DNA from 4 places in the Pseudarthrobacter scleromae genome. Region 2 is predicted to be linked to each of the others. Evidence: riboswitches for the same ligand, from Rfam matches in the RefSeq annotation. Region 2 holds a riboswitch; each other region holds the start of a gene.
The links. A riboswitch is a leader RNA that binds a small molecule or an ion and turns the genes downstream of it on or off. The one in region 2 is predicted to bind thiamine pyrophosphate.

Region 1 (5,063 bases), on a different contig from region 2:
AGCTCAAAGTCGCCGCGCACAATAAGGGGCCCGTCGGGGCAAACCACAATGGAGCTCTCGGTGGGTTCCTGGTTCATCTTTGCTCCTGCTGCGGATTGCTGGGAAATTTGGTGGAAGTCTTTGTTGCTGCCTGCGTAGGGCCTTCAGTGGTGTTCATGGCCTGATGCTCAGGCCGCAGCAGGCAATGCCTGCCTCAGCGAGGTCCCGCCGTTTTCCCAGGACTGCAGGATGTGCGCGGACAGCCTGCCGTCCACGGCCATGACCGCGGTGGCTCCGAACAGGACGTCCGCCAGCAGGTGGGGTTCGGCCTCAACCAGCCCGCCCGCAAGGTCCCGGCCGGCAATCTGCTCGTGGACGGCGTCGGCCTCCACGTGCTCGTCGAAGTAGTGGGTGACGTCCGTATCGAATCCATGCCGTCGGAAGCCCCTGCCGTACAGGCGGTTGGGCTGGGAGGACGTCATCTCATAGATGGCCAGATGCCCCGTGATGGCTCCCCGCAACCGGCGGTTCAGGCCGAACAGGGACATCAGGTTCACAGCAGCGAGGGAGACCGCGGGGACGGCGTCCACGTATGCCCCGTACCGGTCCTCCATTCCCAGGCCCCGCATGGTGCGGGCAAAAAGGGCGCTGTGCATCCGCTCGGGCCGTCCACCGCCGTACTCGTCCGCCTGGATTTCCACCAGTGCCGCTTTCGGCCTGCCGGAGAGCCGCGGGATGGCGAAGGTGTGCGGGTCGGCTTCCTTCAGCTGGTAGATGGACTTGTGGATCAGGAATTCCTTGAGCTGGCCCAGGCTGGCCTTCCGGGCCACATACCGGGAGAGGCTGGGGCCGGTGTCGCGTGCAGCCAGGCCGAACAGGATGTCTGCCACTGCGTCGCTGGTGACACCGGGTCCGGCGGGAAGGTCCAGGTCACCGGCGGCGGCCGCGGCAGCCTCCCGGAGCGCGGCTTCGAACGGTTTTTCCAGCAGCTGGCGCACCCGGATCAGTTCCGGGGCCCACTCCCATTCGTCACCCACGCCCTCAAGGCCCGAGTAGTGGAGCTCGTAGAGGCAGAAGAGCGTCAGCTGGAGGTCGTCGTCGCCAATGATGTCCAGGGTTTCGGGAAGATGGCCGGCCACCGTCCGGTGCAGGGCCTCAAGGGCGCCCCCGTCCGTGCGCGGCAGCTCCGCGAGGGTGCTGAATAATGCGGCGCTGACGGGACCCCGTGCTGCTGGGATTTTCATGGTGCTCCTTCAGGTCTGGCGTGTGCCGGTTCCGTGCCCCCTGCACTGGGGGCCGGAAGATGGTGGTCAGCGGCCGCTGGTGCCGGGCGCTGGAGACGAGGCGATGCTGGAGGTGCCGGCGTCGGAGCCGTCTCCCGCAGCGGCCGGGTCTGGTCCACGGGCGAGCATGATGGCCAGGGCAATCATGGCCAGGCCAAGAACCAGGTGGAGCCAGTTGTCGGCATCGTTTGCGGGGAGGAAGTTCGCCGGAGTGGTGTCACCGACCAGGAGGCCGTACAGCCAGAGGATTAGGTAGATGACGCCTCCGTAGATGAGGAAGTTCCGTGCCTGCGGGTGCGAGCGCGACATGAGGACGCCGGTAAGTCCAAAGAGCAGGTGCACGGCGTTGTGGAGGACGGACACCTGGAAGATCCCGAGCAGCAGCGCTCCTGATCCGTGCCCGGCCAGGTGGAGCGCGTCATAGTGTGAGGTGACGCCGGGAATGAATCCCAGGATGCCGGCCAGGCAGAACACGGCGCCCGTTGCGAGCGCAGCCTTCTGCAGGCCTGTTCGGGCGCCTACCCGGCGGATGCTGGCTGACATGTGCTGTACTCCTCAAACCCTGGAGACAACATAGTAAGCATGATTACTAAATAATTGCTAAGCAGGCTTTGTATTCTGCCGGTGTTTGTGCGCCGGCCACTAGCCTTCCGGGCCGGCCCATGAGTAGGGGTTTGTGTACGGACCTCCGCGGCGGCCGTGGTCGTAGCCTTGCTGCCAGGACTTCCCGACGGCGGACACCAGTTCCGCCAGCAGGGAATAGTAGGGGTGGTCCGGGCCGATGAAAATCATCTCGTCCCAGGCTTTGTCCAGCGCCGCCCGGACCTGGTTCTCGGTTGCTGGACCGGTCACGACGCCCTCCTGGATTGATCACCCGCCACTGCGCTCGAATGTACTCCCGGCCTTGCAGGGGTGTCCATGCCAGGAAAAACCTGTCATCCCTGGCCGGCAGGGCGCCGCGCGGTGCAGGCTTTCAGGGCGTCACTCCGCGCCAGCCGACCGGAGGATGTCGCGGAGTGCCTCGACCACCAGGTCATGGTCCTGCACCTGCGGCAATCCGGACACGGTGACGGTTGCTACGGCGCCCACCCCGGTGACGTACACGGGGAAAGAGCCGCCGTGCGCGGCGTAGAGGGCCTGGTCGAACCAGGCGTTGTCTTCAATACGTCCGCCGCCGCGCCGGGCGCGCAGCCCCACCAGCAGGGAAGGAACCTCGTACCGGGCGGCGGTCCGCTTCTTTGCCCGGATCCAGTGCCCGTTGTCCGGCGTTGCCCCCGGCAGGGCCACGTGGAAGAGGACCTGCTCGCCCTTGGTGATGTCGATGGCGATGGGGAGCCCGCGCTCCTTGCCCAGCTCCACCAGGAGCAGTCCCAAGTTCAGGGAGTCGTCCAGGGAGAAGCCGGGAAATTGGAGCTCCCGGATCTCCGCCTCGATCCGGGCGATCAAGGCTTCAAGGGATCCCTCCGGCTGGGCATCGCGGGAATCCGGATCGTACTCGGTCACATCTGGTGGATTCGCAGTCATGGCCCACAATCTACCCCTCCCTGCGGTAAACTGGACCACGCCCAACAGGGCGGATATTTCACCAAACAGAATCATTCAACGACAGGGGAGCGCCGCCGTCGGCATCACTGGCCATGCCAGGGACCGCAGGTGGGCGCTGAGAGTGCGGACAGCCGCAGACCCTCGAACCTGATCCGGTTAGTACCGGCGCAAGGGAGTCGAGTTCTCGAAGTGCGCGCAGCGGCAGCAGTGCCGGTAGCCGCGTCCACTTTCCCCTCCTGTTCCTCAGGAGGATCACATGGCAACAACAGCAGTCAAGAAGCCCGCCCGCAAGTCCTGGCGCGTCGTGGACATCGTGGTGGCGGCCCTTATTGCCGTTGCCGGCGGCGTCATTTTTTGGGCCTGGTCCCAGGGGGCGGCCGCAGTCTCGGGACCCATGAACGCCGTCTACCCGCCCCTGACCGGCCTGATCGCCGGCGGCTGGATGATCCCGGCCGTCCTGGGCATGCTCATCATCCGCAAGCCAGGCGCCGCGCTCTTCTGCGAGACGGTGGCCGCCACAGGTGAACTGTTCATGGGCTCCCAGTACGGGGCGTCCGTTCTGTTCTCAGGATTCGTCCAGGGCCTGGGTGCCGAGATCATCTTCGCCATCTTCGTGTACCGGAAGTTCAACCTGCCCGTGGCACTGCTTGCCGGCGCCGCCGCCGGCCTTTTCTGCGGCCTGAACGACTCCTTCGCGCCGTGGGGCTGGAACATCGCCTACGCCGCCGGCGACAAGCTGGCCTACATCATCTTCACCGCCATCTCCGGCGCCATCATCGCCGGAGCACTGTCCTGGATGGCCACCCGCGGCCTGGCCAGGACAGGGGTCCTGAGCTCCTTTGCATCACGCAAGGCGGCAACGGAGCCCGTCTTCTCCTGATGGGCGCCCCTTCGCGGCACGAGGCATCCGTCGCGGTGCGTCCGGCTGCCGTCACAGCCCGCGGCTGGGGCTGGCGCCATGCGGGGCGCGCCAAGCCGGCCGTCCGTGGCCTCGACCTGGAGATCCGCCCGGGGGAGCGCGTGCTCCTCCTGGGGCCATCCGGCGCGGGCAAGTCCACGCTCCTGCATGCCCTGGCAGGGGTACTGGGGGACATAGACGACGGCGGCGACGCCAGCGAGTCCGACGAGACGGGTTCGCTGCTGGTTGACGGTGCCGTGCCCCGCGAGCAGCGCGGCCGGGCCGGACTGATGCAGCAGGACCCGGAGACGCAGGTTGTCCTCTCCCGCGTTGGCGACGACGTCGCCTTCGGCGCCGAGAACCTCGCCGTGCCCCGCGAAGCCATCTGGGCCCGCATGCACGAGGCGCTGGACGACGTCGGACTTTCCCACCTGCCGCTGGACCACCCGACGTCGGCCCTGTCCGGCGGGCAAAAACAGCGCTTGGCGCTGGCAGGAATCCTCGCCATGCGGCCTGGCCTGATTCTGCTCGACGAGCCCACGGCGAACCTGGACCCTGCCGGTGTGCTGGAAGTCCGCGACGCCGTGGGCCGCTGCCTGGACAAAACCGGTGCCACGCTGGTTGTGGTGGAGCACCGGGTGTCCGTGTGGAAGGACCTGGTGGACCGAATCGTGGTGCTGCAGCCGGGCAGCGCCACTGATGATGCCGTGCTGCTTGACGGTCCTCCGGACCGGGTGCTCGCGGACGCGCGGACCATGCTGGCGGCGGCCGGTGTGTGGGTGCCCGGGTATGTTCCTGAGACGCGTGCAAGGTCGGGCAACCCGGCTGCCGGCTCCGGCGGCCTCCTGCTGGCGGCCGAACACCTTGCGGTTTCCCGGGAACGTCCGCGCCGCAGCGGCTTTCGGAAGGTGCCCCCAGCGCCCGTCCAGCACGATATTTCCGCGCAGGTCCGGGCAGGGCAGGCGCTGGCCATCACAGGCGCCAACGGCGCGGGCAAGTCAACGTTTGCGCTGACCCTTGCGGGACTCCTGGAGCCCGTGGCTGGAAAGGTGTCCGCCACCCTGGACCTCAGCCGTGGCGCCGGGATAGACCCTTATAAGTGGAAAGCCGAGCAGCTCATCGAGCGGATTGGCACCGTGTTCCAGGAGCCAGAGCACCAGTTCGTCACCGGGAAGGTGCTGGACGAACTCCTGTTCGGTCCGCGGCACCTGGGGCACGGTGAGGAGCGCGTGGACGAGCTGCTGGAGCGGTTGCGGCTGACCCACCTCGTGGACGCGAACCCCTATACGCTGTCCGGCGGCGAGAAGCGGCGCCTCTCCGTGGCCACGGTCCTGGCGGCACATCCCCGCGTGCTCGTG
Region 2 (5,063 bases):
GGGCTGGTGGCGCGGACGCTCAGCGACCCGACTGTTCTGCTGGGGGCAACCAACGCTGTGCAGCCAGCTAATGCCCCTGCACGTACTTTGCGGGCTCTGCCTTGGCGCCCGCCGCTGCCCCTGCTTCACTTGCTGCCGCGGCTGCGGCGAGGTCCCGGCCGGTCACCTGTCCCCCGGCGTCGTGGGACGTGTAACGGATAAAGACGCGGTTGTAACGCCAGTCGAGGTCCGGATGGTGGTTCTGTTCCTCAGCCAGGCGTCCGACGGCGGCAATCAGCTCAAGTGCGGCAGCCGCCGTCGGCATCTTGAAGACAGTGACCAGCCCGCCGTTGCCGGCCCGCCAGTCAGGCAGTTCAGCCAGGGCTTCGTCGATCCGTTCCGGGGGAAGTGCATCTTTGCCGGCCACTGCTGCTCCTGGGATCAGGGCGCCGGCCGGCAGAAGGCGGGCCTACAGGAACTCGGCCCGGCCCTCCATTGCCGACGACGCCAGCGCATGTTCACGGCGGGGTATGCGACCAGCCGCTTTCGCCAGCCTACCGGCGATGACGGCGTGCTTGAAGGCCTCCCCCATCAGGGCAGGGTTCTGCGCCCGGGTCACCGCCGTGGCCAGGAGCACGGCGTCGCAGCCCAGTTCCATGGCGAGGGCTGCGTCGGAGGCCGTGCCGATGCCCGCGTCAAGCACCACCGGTACCGAGGCCCGGGACACGATGAGCTCGATGTTGTGCGGATTGAGGATGCCCAGGCCGGTGCCGATGGGCGAGCCAAGCGGCATCACAGCGGTGGCTCCGAGGTTCTCCAGCCGCAGGGCCAGCACGGGGTCGTCATTGGTGTACGCGAAGACCTTGAATCCCCTGTTGACCAGCTGCTCTGTGGCGTCCACGAGCTCCACGGCGTCCGGCAGGAGGGTGTGTTCGTCGGCGATGACCTCAAGCTTCACCCAGTCGGTTTCCAGGGCCTCCCGTGCGAGTTCAGCGGTCAGCACAGCATCACGCGCAGTAAAACACCCCGCGGTGTTGGGCAGGACCCGGATGCCGTGGTCCACCAGCAGCTGGAACAGCGAACCCGCCTCATCCGGCGAATAGCGGCGCATGGCCACGGTGGTCAGTGAGGTGCCGGAGGCCAGGAGTGCGGCGCCCAGGCCGTCCAGGCTGGGCGCGCCGCCGGTGCCCATGATGAGCCGGGATGACAGTGGGACGCCGTCGATCACCAGGGGGTCCTGGACACCGGAGAGCTGGCTGTTGGTAATGGTGGTTCCGGTCATGGTGGTCAGCCTCCCTGTACTGCCGTGACAAGTTCGACGTCGTCGCCCTCGGCGAGCGCCGTGGCGGACCACAGGCTCCGGGGCACCACCTGGGCGTTGCGGGCTACGGCCACACCCAGCTTCCGCCCGTCCGTGGCCCGGCCGTCCGCGGCCAGTGGACGGCCGGTGACCTCGCTGACGAGCGCGGTGATGGAAGCGTCGTTGGCCACGGTGTGGCCGCTTCCGTTCAGGGTGATATTCATGCTGTCTCCTGGGTGTTGGGTGGGGTTGCAGCCGCTTCAACCAGGTGGGAGGGAGCAGCGGGAAACCGGCCGGGGTTGAACGGGGCCCACCGGGGGTCCTCGATGCCGTCCATGAGTTCGCGGCAGATTGCGGCCGCAGCTGGGGTGAGCAGGATGCCGTGCCGGAAGAATCCGGTGGCAATGATGAGCCCTTGCACGTGGCGTGACCCTTGGGCGCCGGGCATTTCAGACGCCGTCTGCAGGTCCTCAGGTCCTCCGGGCAGCGGCACCCTTCCGAGCAGCGGGGCGTTGTCCGGTGTGCCGGGCCGGGCGCGGGCCGTGCACTCGAGCAGCTCCAGCTCAGCGACCGCGGGCACCAGCACCTGGGCATCGCGGAGAAGCTGGTATACGCCTCCTGCCGATACCGCCCCGGCGCTGGAGCCCGCCCCCCTGCCCAACGCGTCCTCACGCTGGGTTGCCCCGATCACCACTGTTCCGTCCTGCCGCGGAACGATATATACGGGGACACCGCGCACGAGTCCGCGGATGGTGGAGGTCACCAGGGGCCTGAGGTGCGCCGGTACCGCAAGTCGAAGGATGTCCCCATGGACCGGCCGCAGCGGCAGGTGCAGGCTCACTGGCAGTCCGGTGAGTCCCGGGGCGTGCAGTCCGTTGGCCACCACCGTCTCCCCGGCCAGCACGGTACCCCCGCCCTCCAGGGCTACCCCGGCTACGGCCCCGTCCTGCCAGAGCAGGCCGGCTGCCTTGTCCGGCACGGCGAATCCCTCTGCGGCGCGGGCAACGCCGCTTCCGGTCGCGCGGGCACCCCCCGCCAGGGCCCGGCGGAGGCAGGCCACCAGCAGCCGGGGGTCCACCTGGTGGTCCCCCGGCGTATCCAGCGCACAGGCAATGCCCGGACTCAAGAGGGGCTCGCGGCGCCGGGCCTCGCGGATGGTGAGCGGTTCAACCGTGAGGCCGTTGGCCTGCTGGACGGCACGCAGGTCCAGCAGCGCCCGCCTGTCCGCGGCATCGGCACCCACGGCGAGGGTCGGCGTCGTAAGATATCCGGGATTCGAGTCCGCGGCCGCAGCGAGGTCCGCAGCGAAACCGGGCCAGCGGGCGGAGGCTTCGAGCATGAGTTCCAGGAGGTCCTCCTCCTGGTAGTGCAGTTCGCTCACCGGCGCAAGCATCCCTGCGGCCGCCCAGCTGGCTCCGGAGCCGGGGGCGTCGTCGATCACCACCACCGAACGGCCCGACCGCCTCGCCTCCCAGGCGATGCCGTGGCCGATGGCTCCTCCGCCGATCACCGCAACGTCGGTTGTGATTGTGGAGCCGGAAGACGGGGGGCCGCTTACGGCATGCACGTCAGGCATCGGTAGTCTCCTTCCCTACGCCGGTATTAACCGGATCAGGTCAAGCGGTCGGCTCTGACGCCCTCTCAGCCCGGCGCTTTGTGACAGCTGCCGCGGCTCCCGCAGTACGAGCCCAGTGTAAAGGAATTAGGCTGGCTCCCATGAATGTGTCCCACCCCCCTGCCGCCGCTTCCCGTCCGTCCGGAACAGACGCCTTTATCAACGCGGAGGGCAGCGCCGGGCTGCACAGTGCGCGCCTTTACCTCTGCACGGACGCGCGCCGCAGCAGGGGCGACTTCGAACAGTTCGTGGATGCCGCATTCGCTGGCGGCGTGGACATCATCCAGCTCCGGGACAAGTCCATCGAAGCCGCCGAGGAGCTGGAACTTTTAGCGATCCTAAAGGAGGCGGCGGTCCGCCACGGCAGGCTATGGGCAGTCAACGACCGCGCCGACATTGCCGTGCTGTCAGGAGCGCCGGTGTTCCACATCGGGCAGAAAGACCTTCCCCTCAAGGCAGCCCGGACGCTGCTGAACGGGAACGCCGCCATCGGCCTGTCCAGCCACAGCCCTGAACAGGTGGATGCCGCCCTGGCCGCGGCCGCCGGCCCGGCGGCGCTCGACTACTTCTGCGTGGGCCCGCTGTGGGCAACACCCACCAAACCCGGCCGCGCCGCCGTCGGCCTGGACCTGGTGACGTATGCGGCCGCCGCTTCAGCGGCGCAGGGGCAGGGACAGTCCGACGGCGGCGTGCCCTGGTTCGCGATCGGCGGGATAGACCACGGCAACGTGGAACAGGTGGTGGAAGCCGGGGCCAGCAGGATCGTGGTGGTCCGGGCCATTACGGAAGCCGACGATCCGGCAGCCGCAGCCGCATCGCTGCTCGACGCGCTGGACGCCGCCCGCCCGTGACGCGGCGCCGGATCTGCGGCGCATCCCGCGGGCGGTTCCCTGCACTATTCGCGGAATTCGGGCTACGCTGATTTTCGTGTCACATCATCGGCTGGCCCCCAGTGTCCACGAGCACACCAACGCCCTCGAGGCTGCACTCAGCGCCCTGCGGACGGAGCTTGAGCTGCCGGGCGACTACCCGGAAGATGCCGTGGAGGACGCCGAGGCCGCGGTGTCGGCACTGCAGCTGCCGTCCCATGACCTGACGGGCATCGACTTCATCACCATCGATCCGGCGTCGTCCACGGACCTTGACCAGGCGCTCCACATTGAACGGGACGGCAGCAGCTACCGCGTGCTCTACGCCATCGCCGACGTGCCCTCATTCGTGGCTCCCGGCGGTCCCCTGGATGCCGAGACGCGGCGCCGCGGCCAGACTTTCTACACCCCGGACGGCCGCATTCCGCTGCACCCGGAGGTCATCAGCGAGGGCGCCGGAAGCCTCCTGCCGGGGCAGGACTGTTCCGCGTTCGTGTGGGACTTCCGCCTTGATGCCCGCGCCGAGGTCACAACCGTGACGGTCAGGCGGGCTCGGATGCGCAGCCGCGCCAAGCTCAGCTACAAGGGTGCCCAGGCGGAACTGGACGGCGGCAGCCCTTCAGACGTCCTGGTCCTCCTCAAAGAGGTGGGGCTCAAGCGCGTGGAGCTGGAGCGTGCCAGGGAGGGTGCCAGCCTGAACATGCCGGACCAGGAGATTGTCCAGCTTCCCGACGGCGGCTACCGGATTGCCGCGGCCCCGCAGCTTCCGGTGGAGGACTGGAACGCCCAGATCTCGCTCATGACGGGAATGGCGGCGGCGCAGCTCATGCTGGCCGGCAAAGTGGGCATCCTCCGCACCATGCCCTCACCGGACGAGCGTTCCCTGCACCATTTCCGGCTCCAGACGGAGGCACTTGGGAAGCCCTGGGACGGTGAGGTCAGCTACGGCGAATACCTCCGCAGCCTGGATCCCACCGATCCCCGCCAGCTGGCCATCATGCACTCAGCGGGAATGCTCTTCCGCGGTGCGGCGTATACGGCGTTCGACGGCACGGTCCCTGAGGACGCCGTGCAGTCAGCCATCGGGGCCGCCTACGCCCACACCACCGCACCGCTGCGCCGCCTGGTGGACCGCTTTGTCCTGGTGACCTGCGAGGCCCTGTGCAACGGCGGCGAGGTGCCCGGCTGGGTCCGTGAGGCGCTGCCGTCGCTTCCCGAGATCATGGCCAGCTCGGACCAGTTGGCGTCCCGGATGGAACGCTTGGCCCTGGACACAGTGGAGGCGGCGCTCCTCGTGAAC
Region 3 (5,063 bases), 320 kb from region 2:
GGCGCATGCGCAAGGAGCCATCTCCGCCATGATGGCCGCCGTCGAACGTCCGGACCTTGTGTACTCGCTGACCCTGGTGGAGCCGGCCTGCCTGTCCCTGACCGCTGAACTGCCGGCCACGGCGGCGCACATCGGGCTGATGCAGCCCCTGTTCAACGCCCGGCATCAACTCAGTGACGAGGATTTCCAGCGCGAGTTCGTCCGCAGGGTCTATGCCACCGACCTGCAGCAGCCGGTGACTGCCGAGGAGAAGCGTTCTGCCAGGCGGCTGCGGCTGCAGGCGCCGTCCTGGGAAGCCCCGCTGCATATCGTTCCCGGCGTGCCCACGCTCGTCCTGACCGGCGGCTGGGAGCCGCTCTACGAGGAGATCGCCGGCTACCTCCGTGAGACCGGGGCGGTTCACCGCACGGCCGCCGGCGGCCACCGGCCCCACGACTCCCCGGAAGGGGACCGCATCATCCGTTCGTTCATCAGCGACTCAGGCCGCGTGGAGGCACGCGCCTCCTGATCCCGCCCGAACCTGCCCTCCACAGGAGCCCGTCCGGCCGGCCCCCAATGACCAGCCGGACGGAACCTGCAGGCTCCTACCGCCCCGGCGGAACGCTCAGCTCCGGCAGATAAACTTTCCCGCCGGCAGCCAGGAATTCTTCGCTCTTGCCCCGCATGCCGGCTGCCGCTTCAGCAAGGGCTGCCTGTGCCTCCGCGGATCCGTATTCGTCCCGGATGTCCTGGCTGATCCGCATGGAGCAAAACTTGGGCCCGCACATGGAGCAGAAGTGTGCCGTCTTGGCCGGTTCGGCCGGGAGGGTCTCGTCGTGGAAGGCCTCGGCCGTCTCCGGGTCCAGCGACAACGCAAACTGGTCACGCCAGCGGAACTCGAAGCGTGCCTTGGACAGTGCGTCATCACGTTCGTGGGCGCCCGGGTGGCCTTTGGCAAGGTCTGCCGCATGGGCAGCGATCTTGTACGTGATCACCCCTGTCTTGACGTCGTCCTTGTTGGGCAGCCCCAGGTGTTCCTTGGGCGTGACGTAGCACAGCATCGCCGTGCCGTAGCGGGCAATTTCCGTGGCTCCAATGGCGGAGGTGATGTGGTCATAGCCCGGGGCAACGTCGGTCACCAGCGGGCCCAGCGTGTAGAACGGTGCGCCCTTGCACAGCTCCTGCTGCCGTTCAACGTTCTCCCTGACCAGGTGGAACGGAACGTGTCCAGGACCCTCCACCATCACCTGGACGTCGTACTCCCAGGCACGCTGCGTGAGCTCGGCGAGGGTGTCCAGCTCGGCAAACTGCGCGGCGTCGTTGGCATCCGCCGTCGCGCCCGGCCGCAGGCCGTCGCCCAGGGAAAACGCGACGTCGTACCGCGCGAAGATCCCGCAGAGCTCGTCGAAGTGCGTGTAGAGGAAGTTCTCCCGGTGGTGCGCCAGGCACCACCCCGCCATGATTGATCCGCCGCGGGACACAATGCCGGTGACGCGGTTGGCGGTCAGGGGAACGTACCGGAGCAGCACGCCGGCGTGGATGGTCATGTAGTCCACGCCCTGTTCGCACTGTTCGATGACGGTGTCGCGGAAGATCTCCCAGGTCAGGGCGTTGGCCTCGCCGTTGACTTTCTCCAGGGCCTGGTAGATGGGGACGGTGCCGATCGGGACAGGCGAGTTGCGGATGATCCATTCCCGGGTGGTGTGGATGTCCTCGCCGGTGGAGAGATCCATGACGGTGTCGGCGCCCCACCGGGTTGCCCACTGCAGCTTGTCCACCTCTTCGGCGATTGAACTGGTCACTGCAGAGTTGCCGATGTTGGCGTTGATCTTCACCAGGAAGGCCTTGCCGATGATCATCGGCTCGGATTCGGGGTGGTTGATGTTGTTGGGAATGATGGCCCGTCCTGCGGCGAGTTCGCTCCGGACCAGTTCAACATCGCAGTTTTCCCGCAGCGCCACGAAGCGCATTTCCGGGGTTATGACGCCCTGCCGTGCGTAGTGCATCTGTGTCACGGTCCGTCCCTCGACGGCGCGGCGGGGCACGGGAGGCGCTCCCTTCCACTCCGCGCTGGCGGCGCCGCGGCGCACGGCCGAGCGGCCGTCGTCGAGCAGGTTCCTCTCCCTGCCGCTGTACGCTTCCGTGTCTGCCCGCGCCTCGATCCAATCCTTGCGGAAAGGAGGAAGACCCTGAACGGGGTCGCTCCCCGGACCGGCCGTCCGGTAAGTCCGGAACGGCTGGTTCGGAACGCCGTTGGGGGACGGCTCCAACGCGATTTCCGTCACGGGAACACGGATACCGGTCCCGGCGTCCTCGAGGTAGGCCAGGGAATGGGATTTCAGGGATTGCGTCACCGGGGGCGGGTTCCCGTCAGTGGTGGCACCCGGGGTGTTGCGGGCAGGGTTCAGCTGCTGATTTGGTGTATTCAAGGAATACTCACTTCCTTCGCCGGCATTACCCGGACAGGTTCGACGGTCGCAGGCTGCGTCAGCCCGATCTCAGCCCCTGCAGGGGCACCCGTGTGGTCAAGATGAAAGCTACCACAGCCTTTCTTTCGGAGCTTGTCACATTGCCGGTGCTAGCCTGACCGGGCAGGAAAGAGGTGCACATGGCAGAAATCATCGAGTTCACGGGGACGGTCCTGACCGGACCCGGGAGTGGACAGCGCGGACTGTGGTCTGTTGACGGGCGCCTGACGTTCCGCCGGCCGGCAAAGGCCCCGGACCGGATCCTGGCGGGATGGGTGCTGCCGGGCTTCGTGGATGCCCACTGCCACATCGGGCTCGGCGTGGGAGGGGCGGTGGATGCTCCGACCGCCGAAGAGCAGGCGCGGACGGACCTGATGGCCGGCACACTGTTGATCCGTGACGCAGGTTCCCCTGCTGACACGCGGTGGCTGCAGGACAGAAAAGACGTCCCGGTGCTGATCCGCGCCGGACGCCACGTTGCGCGCACGCGCCGGTACCTGCGGGGTTTCGCTGAGGAAGTCGAACCGGAGGGCCTGGTGGAAGCTGTCCGTAAACAGGCCAGGGAAGGCGACGGATGGGTCAAGCTCGTGGGGGACTGGATTGACCGCGACGCCGGCGACCTCGCGCCGTCGTTCCCTGCCGCCGTCGTCCGCGATGCCGTCTTGGCCGCCCATGACGAAGGCGCACGCGTTACCGCCCACTGCTTCGCGGAAGAGACGCTCGATGACGTGCTGGACGCCGGCATCGACTGCGTCGAGCACGCCACCGGCCTCCTGCCGAGGCACCTGCCCAGGTTCGTGGAGCAGAAGGTGCCCATTGTGCCCACCCTGGTCAACATCGCCACGTTCCCGGACATTGCTGCCCAGGCGGCGCCCAAGTTTCCGCGGTATGCGGCGCACATGCGTTCACTGTGGGAACGGCGGAAGGAACGGGTGCTTGAGGCGTTCGAGGCAGGCGTGCGGATCTACGCCGGGACCGACGCCGGCAGCGTGATCAGGCACGGCAGGATCGCCGACGAGATCCTGGCCCTCCATGCTGCGGGCCTGCCCATGGCGTCTGCCCTGGACGCCGCGTGCTGGAGTGCGCGGGAGTGGCTGGGCGCGGACGGCCTGGAAGAAGGGGCGCGGGCAGATGTTGTCGTGTGCCGGGAAGACCCGCGGAAGGTACCGGAGGCGGTCCATGGCCTGGCGCACGTTGTCCTGGGCGGTCGGGTCATCCGCTGAAAAGATATCCGGCCCGGGACTTGGAATAAATTGAAGCTTCAAGTAATTTTAAGAGTGTAAGGGCTGCCGACCGGAAGGCCCACAGCACCGGGAGTTATCAATGACTGCACAAGCCGCAAGCCAGGACCTTCTGCCTGCCGACCTCGCCATGGGCACCGTGATGCTCAAGGTGGGCGACATGGAGGTGATGACCGATTACTACCAGCGCGCCCTCGGCCTGGAGGTCATTGCCGAGCAGGACGGCGGAATCTACCTCGGCCGGCTGCAGAAGCCGCTTGTGCACCTGGCTCCCGCGCCCGGGCTGAACCTTCCGGGCAGGGGAGAGGCCGGCCTGTTCCACACTGCGCTGCTGTTTGAGAACCAGGCAGACCTGGCCGCCACCATCGCCACCGCCGCCCGGTTCGAACCGCGCTCGTTCACCGGCAGCGCCGACCACCTTGTCAGCGAAGCCTTCTACTTCAACGACCCCGAGGGCAACGGCATCGAGCTCTACTGGGACAGGCCGCGCAGCAACTGGTCCTGGAACGGCACTGACGTGGTGATGGACAGCCTGGCCCTCCCGCCGCAGCGGTACCTCGAGCAGCACCTGACGGAAAATTCCCTGGAGCGCCAGCTCGGGTCCGTGGCGGGCGTCGGCCACGTGCACCTCCAGGTGGGCGACGTCCAGACGGCCCGCGACTTCTACGTGGGGACCCTCGGCTTCGAGAAGACCGCCGGCTGGCACGGACAGGCCCTGTTTGTCTCTGCCGGCCGCTACCACCACCACATGGCCATGAACGTCTGGAACAGCCGCGGGGCGGGACCGCGCAAGGACACCCTCGGCCTGGGCGAGGTCCTTATCGAGGTGCCGTCAGGGGACGACGTCGGCTCCCTCGCCGACCGCCTCAAGGTCGCCGGCGTTGCCGCGCACCACACCGGAGCCGAACTCCGCTTCGAGGATCCGTGGCGCAACCGCATCCGTGTGGCTGTGCGCTGAGCACCGGCTGTGCCACGCATGATTCCAACCAGGCTGAATCCGAACTGGGCTGAATTCGAACTAGGCTGAATTCGAACGGCCGGGCAGGAGCAGCCTCCCGGCGGCACCACCGCCAACGGAATGAGGGCAATCCCCATGGGCTTCACCGAGATCTTTGTTGCCACCCACGACGCAGCACTGAAGCGTGCCGGCGTCCTTGACGGCGGCGGCAGCGCTCCCGCAGGTGACGCGGTCCGGATCCCGGACATCAGCGATTTCGAAGTGGAGCAGCTGGGCGACCTGGCCGGTACCGCCGTGCACGCCGGAGGAGCGGATTACGAACTGACCATGGTGGATGTGGGCAGCGATTCGCTCCTGGCCGTGCCCCCGGCCATGGTGCGCGCCCTGGCGGACCTGCTGTCCTATGAAACCGAAGGG
Region 4 (5,063 bases), on a different contig from region 2:
GGAAGGTTACTTGATACCAGTGATCTTGACCTTGGTCAGTTCCTGGCGGTGACCCTGGCGCTTCTTGTAACCGGTCTTGTTCTTGAACTTCTGGATCACAATCTTAGGACCACGGAGGTCCTGGAGGATCTCAGCCGTAACAGTTACCTTGGCCAGGTCAGCAGCGGCGGAGGTGACCTTGTCACCGTCAACCAGGAGCAGTGCGGGCAGCTGAATGGTGCTGCCAGCTCCACCGGCGACGCGGTTCAGGGTAACGAAGTCTCCAACGGAAACCTTCTCTTGGCGGCCGCCTGCGCGGACAATCGCGTACACCACTTGGGAACTCACTTCTCTCGACGTTTATTACAAATTTGCGTGCGGAACCCGGTTCCATGATTGGGTGGGCTCTCGCTGTGCCTCAACGCCGTGGGGTCATAACCCAAGTGTTGGCGTAAGCACCGAAGATCTAGAATACGCTAGTTTTGGCTTCGGCCGCAAATGAGGCTGGTTCCGGCGGGTTGTCTGTGATAGGCACCACAGCCCAGGTCCACGCCCTTACCTGTGCCCCACCATAGTACCGGCGGGACGCGCCACCAGGTGTCAGGAATGAATGCGCGGCGCGTCGAAAAAGTCCACTTCGAGGCGGCAGGACTGCCTGAACGCCGTCACCATGGCATCCCGGTCCCCCGCGGAAGCAGCGCGGCCGGCCCCGTCCACCATGGCAACCGCCGTGCGGGTGGCGGCAGCGAAGTCCTCGTCCGCGTACGTGCGCAGCCACTCGGCGTAGGGGTGGCCGCCTGGTTCCCCGGCAGCCACGAACTGGGCGTGGAGTGTTGTGCCCACCTCGGCATACAGCCAGAAGCAGGGCAGGACTGCTGCGGCCAGCACGGCGTAACTGCCCGACGCCGATGCCGCCGTCAGGTGGTCCACGTAGGACTTGGTCACGGGTCCCAGCTGCGGCTCAACGGTCCGTGTACTAAGCCAGGAGCGGTGCAGCTCAGACTCCACCTCCAGGCACTGTGCGGCGGAACGTGCCCAGAAGAGCTGCTCCTCTTCGGTGGGGGCCAGTGCACTGGTCCGCGCGAGCACCCGTGAGTAGCCGTTGAGGTAGATGGCGTCCTGGGCGAGGTAGTAGGCAAACTCCTTCTCCGGCAGGCTGCCGGAAACCAGGCCGCGGATGAAGTCCAGCGCGTAAATGTCCTCGAGGTCCTTTGCGGCGCCCGCCCAGAGCTGCGCCGCGAAGCTCCCCTTCCCGCGCACCGCGGGCACGTGATGGAAGTGGTGCACGGGCCCGTTGCCGGCCCCCACCTCCAGGGTCTCCGAGGCCTCCAGCGCGCCGGCAAGCCAGGGCTTGACCTCGCGCAGGGCTGCCTCCCAGTCCCCCACCCGGGCCTGGACCGTGGCCATGGCCGCCGACAGGGAGCATCCGGTGCCGTGGCTGTTCACTGTTGCCACCCGCTGTCCGGGAACCACCACCACGTCCCTGGACAACAGGCCTGCGGTGTTAACGAGGGCGTCGGGGCATTCGGCCCCTACGAGGTGCCCGCCCTTGACCAGAACCGTGGCTCCCGTGGCGGCGGAAAGATTCCGGCCCTGTTCCAGGGCGCCTTCCCAGGTCTCCTGCACGTCGCCGCCCACAAGCATGGCGAGTTCAGCCAGGTTGGGCGTGATGAGGTGTGCCAGCGGCAGCAGGCCGCGAAGCGCGGCTTCGGCGGATTCCTGGAGGAGCCGGTCGCCGCTGGTGGCCACCATGACAGGGTCCAGGACCACGACGGCGGGACGCACCTTTTCGAGCCACGCACGGACGGCGTCGATCACCCCGGCATCGCCCAGCATTCCGATCTTCACGGCGTCGATACTGATGTCGTCGCTCAGGGCATCGAGCTGCTGGGTGAGGAAGTTGGCGGGGGGAACGTGGACGCCGCGCACGCCGCGGGTGTTCTGTGCGGTGAGGGCGGTGATGGCGGCCATTCCGTAACCGCCGTGGGCGGCGATGCTTTTCAGGTCCGCCTGGACGCCGGCCCCGCCGGAAGGATCGGATCCGGCAATGGAAAGCACCCGGGGCGTGTCGCGGTACTCGCGGGTGGGGGCTGCAGACGCAGAAACAGCTGCGGGCCCGGGAGCAGGCGCGGGTGTGTCCTGGATGGTGGCAGTGGGCAGTGCAAAGGTGGAAGACAAGAGACATCCCTTCGCCGGTGCTAGCCGGACAGGTTCAACGGGTCTGGATCTCAGCCGGCTCTCTGCGCGGCACCCCGTGTCGGTTCCCCAGCCTAGCTTTTTTGCGGTCCACAGCGTGAAGGTGACACAGTGCGACCGGAGCGGGGTGGATCGCCGGTGTCCAATACCGGGTGTTCACGAGCGCTGCGGAACGCGCCTTAAATGACGGATGCCCGGCCGGCCACTGTCTGTGGCTGGCCGGGCATCCGGTTAATGCCCGCCCTGGGTTCGGGATTCCAGGAGCTCCGTTCCTGGCAGCTCCAGTTCCTAGAGCTCTGAGGCAGGGACCCCGACGCCGAGGATAATCGGGGCGTCCGGCCGCTTGTCGCCGGCCGGCTTTGAAGCACCCGCCTGGTCCGCTCCCGGTGCCTTGGCGGCGTGGGAATGCCCGGCCGCGGCGGCGGGAACATTCTCGTGCTGCTGGACCGAGGTCTCGTTGGCTGCTCCCTGTGCGCGGCTGGCACTGCGATTGCGGCGTGCCCTGCGCGGGCGTGACTGCTCCAGGGTGTGGTCGGAGTAGTCCTTCTCCGCTGCGGCAGCCACCGGCCGCTGCTGCGGCTGGACGTTGGCCGGTTCCCGCTGCTCCGGGGACGGCACCGGCTCGGGGGTCCGCTCCGGGGCATGAGCCTGCTGGGGACTCTCTTCAGCCCCACGTTGTACCGGCTGTCCAGCCGGCGTTTCGGCCGGCGTGCCGGCTGCCGGGGAGGGCTCGCCCAGGTGGGCGAAGGCTGCAGCCAGGCGGTCCAGGGTGAGCGCAGGCTTTGGCTGCTGCTCCTCTGCGTGCTCCACGAAGGGCAGGACGACTTTCTCCCCGCCAAAGGTCAGGACGGCAGCGGGCCTGGACGCATCGCCGTCGTGCTTCTCCGTTTCAGCCGGCACTGCGGGCTGGGCCTGCGTTGCCTGCCTGGCGGCGGCCAACTCGTCGTCATGCAGGTGGGCTGCATGTGCAGCCGCCGCGATGTTGGCAAGGGCCAGCCTGGTGGCCTCCGCTTTCGCATGCCGCTCGGCGTCCGTCGGATCAGGGTGGACCGTGTGGACGTGGACGGCAGCTGCCGGGGCTGCGTCCGGCTGCTGGCCGCCGCGGCCGCGGCGGCGCTTCCTGTCAGGACGGACACCGGGCTGGCTGCTGTCCGTGCGCTGAGCCTCGATGCGGTTGCCCTCGGTGCGTGCTTCCGGGCGGTGCTCGGAACGCTGCACGTGATGCTCGGCAGCCACAATGTTGGCGCGGCGGTGTTCCACCGGGTCATCGTGGGTGACTACGCCGCGGCCGGCGCAGGCTTCGCACTGCTCGCCGAACACCTCAAGGAGCCCCGTGCCCATGCGCTTACGGGTCATCTGCACCAGGCCCAGGGAGGTGACCTCCGCAACCTGGTGCTTGGTGCGGTCACGGCCCAGGCACTCCACCATGCGCCGCAGGACCAGGTCCCGGTTGGACTCAAGGACCATGTCGATGAAGTCGATGACAATGATGCCGCCGATGTCGCGGAGGCGGAGCTGGCGAACTACTTCCTCTGCAGCTTCCAGGTTGTTCTTGGTGACTGTTTCTTCCAGGTTGCCGCCGCTGCCGGTGAACTTGCCGGTGTTGACGTCCACCACGGTCATGGCTTCGGTACGGTCGATCACCAGCGAGCCGCCGGAGGGCAGGAAGACCTTCCGCTCCAGGGCCTTGTGGATCTGCTCATCGATCCGCCAGGCACTGAAGATGTCCTGGTCCTTGGTCCACTTCTCGAGGCGGCCCACCAGGTCCGGGGCGACGTAGGTGACGTACGCCTCGATGGTGTCCCAGGCTTCCTCGCCTGAAACGATCAGCTTGGAGAAGTCCTCGTTGAAGACGTCGCGGACCACCTTGATAGTGAGGTCCGGTTCGCCGTAGAGCAGCTCCGGGGCAAGGATCTTGGTGGACTTCGACTGGCTTTCGATGCCCTCCCACTGGGCGCGCAGCCGGTTGATGTCGTGCGTCAGCTCTTCCTCGGAAGCGCCCTCCGCAGCCGTACGGACAATCACGCCGGCGTGCTCAGGAAGGCGGTCCTTGAGGATCCGCTTCAGGCGGTTGCGTTCGACGTCGGGCAGCTTCCGGGAGATGCCGGTCATGGAGCCGCCGGGAACGTACACCAGGTAGCGGCCGGGCAGGGAGATCTGGCTGGTCAGGCGCGCGCCCTTGTGGCCCACCGGGTCCTTGGTCACCTGGACCAGGACGGTGTCGCCGGACTTCAGCGCGTTCTCGATGCGGCGCTGCTTGCCCTCAAGGTTGACGGCTTCCCAGTTGACCTCGCCGGCGTACAGCACGGCGTTGCGGCCGCGGCCGATGTCCACGAAGGCAGCTTCCATGGACGGCAGGACGTTCTGGACCTTGCCCAGGTAGACGTTGCCGATCAGGGAGTCCTGCTGGGTCTTGGACACGAAGTGCTCGGCCAGGACGCCGTCTTCGAGGACAGCGATCTGGATTCTGTCGTCGCGCTGGCGGACGATCATCTGCCGGTCCACGGATTCCCGGCGTGCCAGGAACTCGGCTTCGGTAATGACGGTACGGCGGCGGCCGGTATCGCGTGATTCGCGGCGGCGCTGCTTCTTGGCTTCCAGGCGGGTGGAGCCCTTGACGCTGGTGACGCGGTTGTTCACGGCCGGCTCGCTGACGGCGCGCGGGGCGCGGACCCGGGTGACCGTGTTGGGCGGATCGTCGTCTTCCCCGCCCGTGAGTTCGAGGTCCTGGTCGCCACGGCGGCGGCGGCGGCGGCGACGGGAGGTCACGCCTTCTTCGGCCTGCCCGGCGGCGTCCTCATCAGCGTCCTCGGCGGCGTCGCTGTCTGCAGCGGCGGCACTGTCGGCTTCTTCACCGTCACGCTCGCCGGCCCTGCTGCGGCCGCGGC

Region 1: another riboswitch for thiamine pyrophosphate. It lies ahead of IEX33_RS13565 (ECF transporter S component); the one in region 2 lies ahead of IEX33_RS03395 (FAD-dependent oxidoreductase).
Region 3: another riboswitch for thiamine pyrophosphate. It lies ahead of thiC (phosphomethylpyrimidine synthase ThiC); the one in region 2 lies ahead of IEX33_RS03395 (FAD-dependent oxidoreductase).
Region 4: another riboswitch for thiamine pyrophosphate. It lies ahead of thiD (bifunctional hydroxymethylpyrimidine kinase/phosphomethylpyrimidine kinase); the one in region 2 lies ahead of IEX33_RS03395 (FAD-dependent oxidoreductase).

Annotation. Positions count from the first base shown of each region.
Region 1 is NZ_BMKV01000005.1:55,982-61,044, forward strand. It holds gene IEX33_RS13540 (CDGSH iron-sulfur domain-containing protein) at 1-77, opposite strand, end outside; gene IEX33_RS13545 (iron-containing redox enzyme family protein) at 168-1,223, opposite strand; gene IEX33_RS13550 (DUF4383 domain-containing protein) at 1,290-1,805, opposite strand; gene IEX33_RS13555 (hypothetical protein) at 1,905-2,114, opposite strand; gene IEX33_RS13560 (heme-degrading domain-containing protein) at 2,244-2,786, opposite strand; TPP riboswitch at 2,860-2,999, shown strand; gene IEX33_RS13565 (ECF transporter S component) at 3,064-3,687, shown strand; gene IEX33_RS13570 (ABC transporter ATP-binding protein) at 3,687-5,063, shown strand, end outside.
Region 2 is NZ_BMKV01000001.1:708,915-713,977, reverse strand. It holds gene IEX33_RS03410 (4a-hydroxytetrahydrobiopterin dehydratase) at 68-406, opposite strand; gene IEX33_RS03405 (thiazole synthase) at 449-1,261, opposite strand; gene thiS (sulfur carrier protein ThiS) at 1,267-1,503, opposite strand; gene IEX33_RS03395 (FAD-dependent oxidoreductase) at 1,500-2,855, opposite strand; TPP riboswitch at 2,851-2,968, opposite strand; gene thiE (thiamine phosphate synthase) at 2,996-3,745, shown strand; gene IEX33_RS03385 (RNB domain-containing ribonuclease) at 3,822-5,063, shown strand, end outside.
Region 3 is NZ_BMKV01000001.1:1,029,951-1,035,013, forward strand. It holds gene IEX33_RS04785 (alpha/beta fold hydrolase) at 1-508, shown strand, start outside; gene thiC (phosphomethylpyrimidine synthase ThiC) at 585-2,408, opposite strand; TPP riboswitch at 2,403-2,510, opposite strand; gene IEX33_RS04795 (amidohydrolase family protein) at 2,588-3,670, shown strand; gene IEX33_RS04800 (VOC family protein) at 3,771-4,646, shown strand; gene IEX33_RS04805 (hypothetical protein) at 4,782-5,063, shown strand, end outside.
Region 4 is NZ_BMKV01000003.1:62,517-67,579, reverse strand. It holds gene rplU (50S ribosomal protein L21) at 7-315, opposite strand; gene thiD (bifunctional hydroxymethylpyrimidine kinase/phosphomethylpyrimidine kinase) at 580-2,157, opposite strand; TPP riboswitch at 2,147-2,244, opposite strand; gene IEX33_RS08385 (Rne/Rng family ribonuclease) at 2,464-5,063, opposite strand, start outside.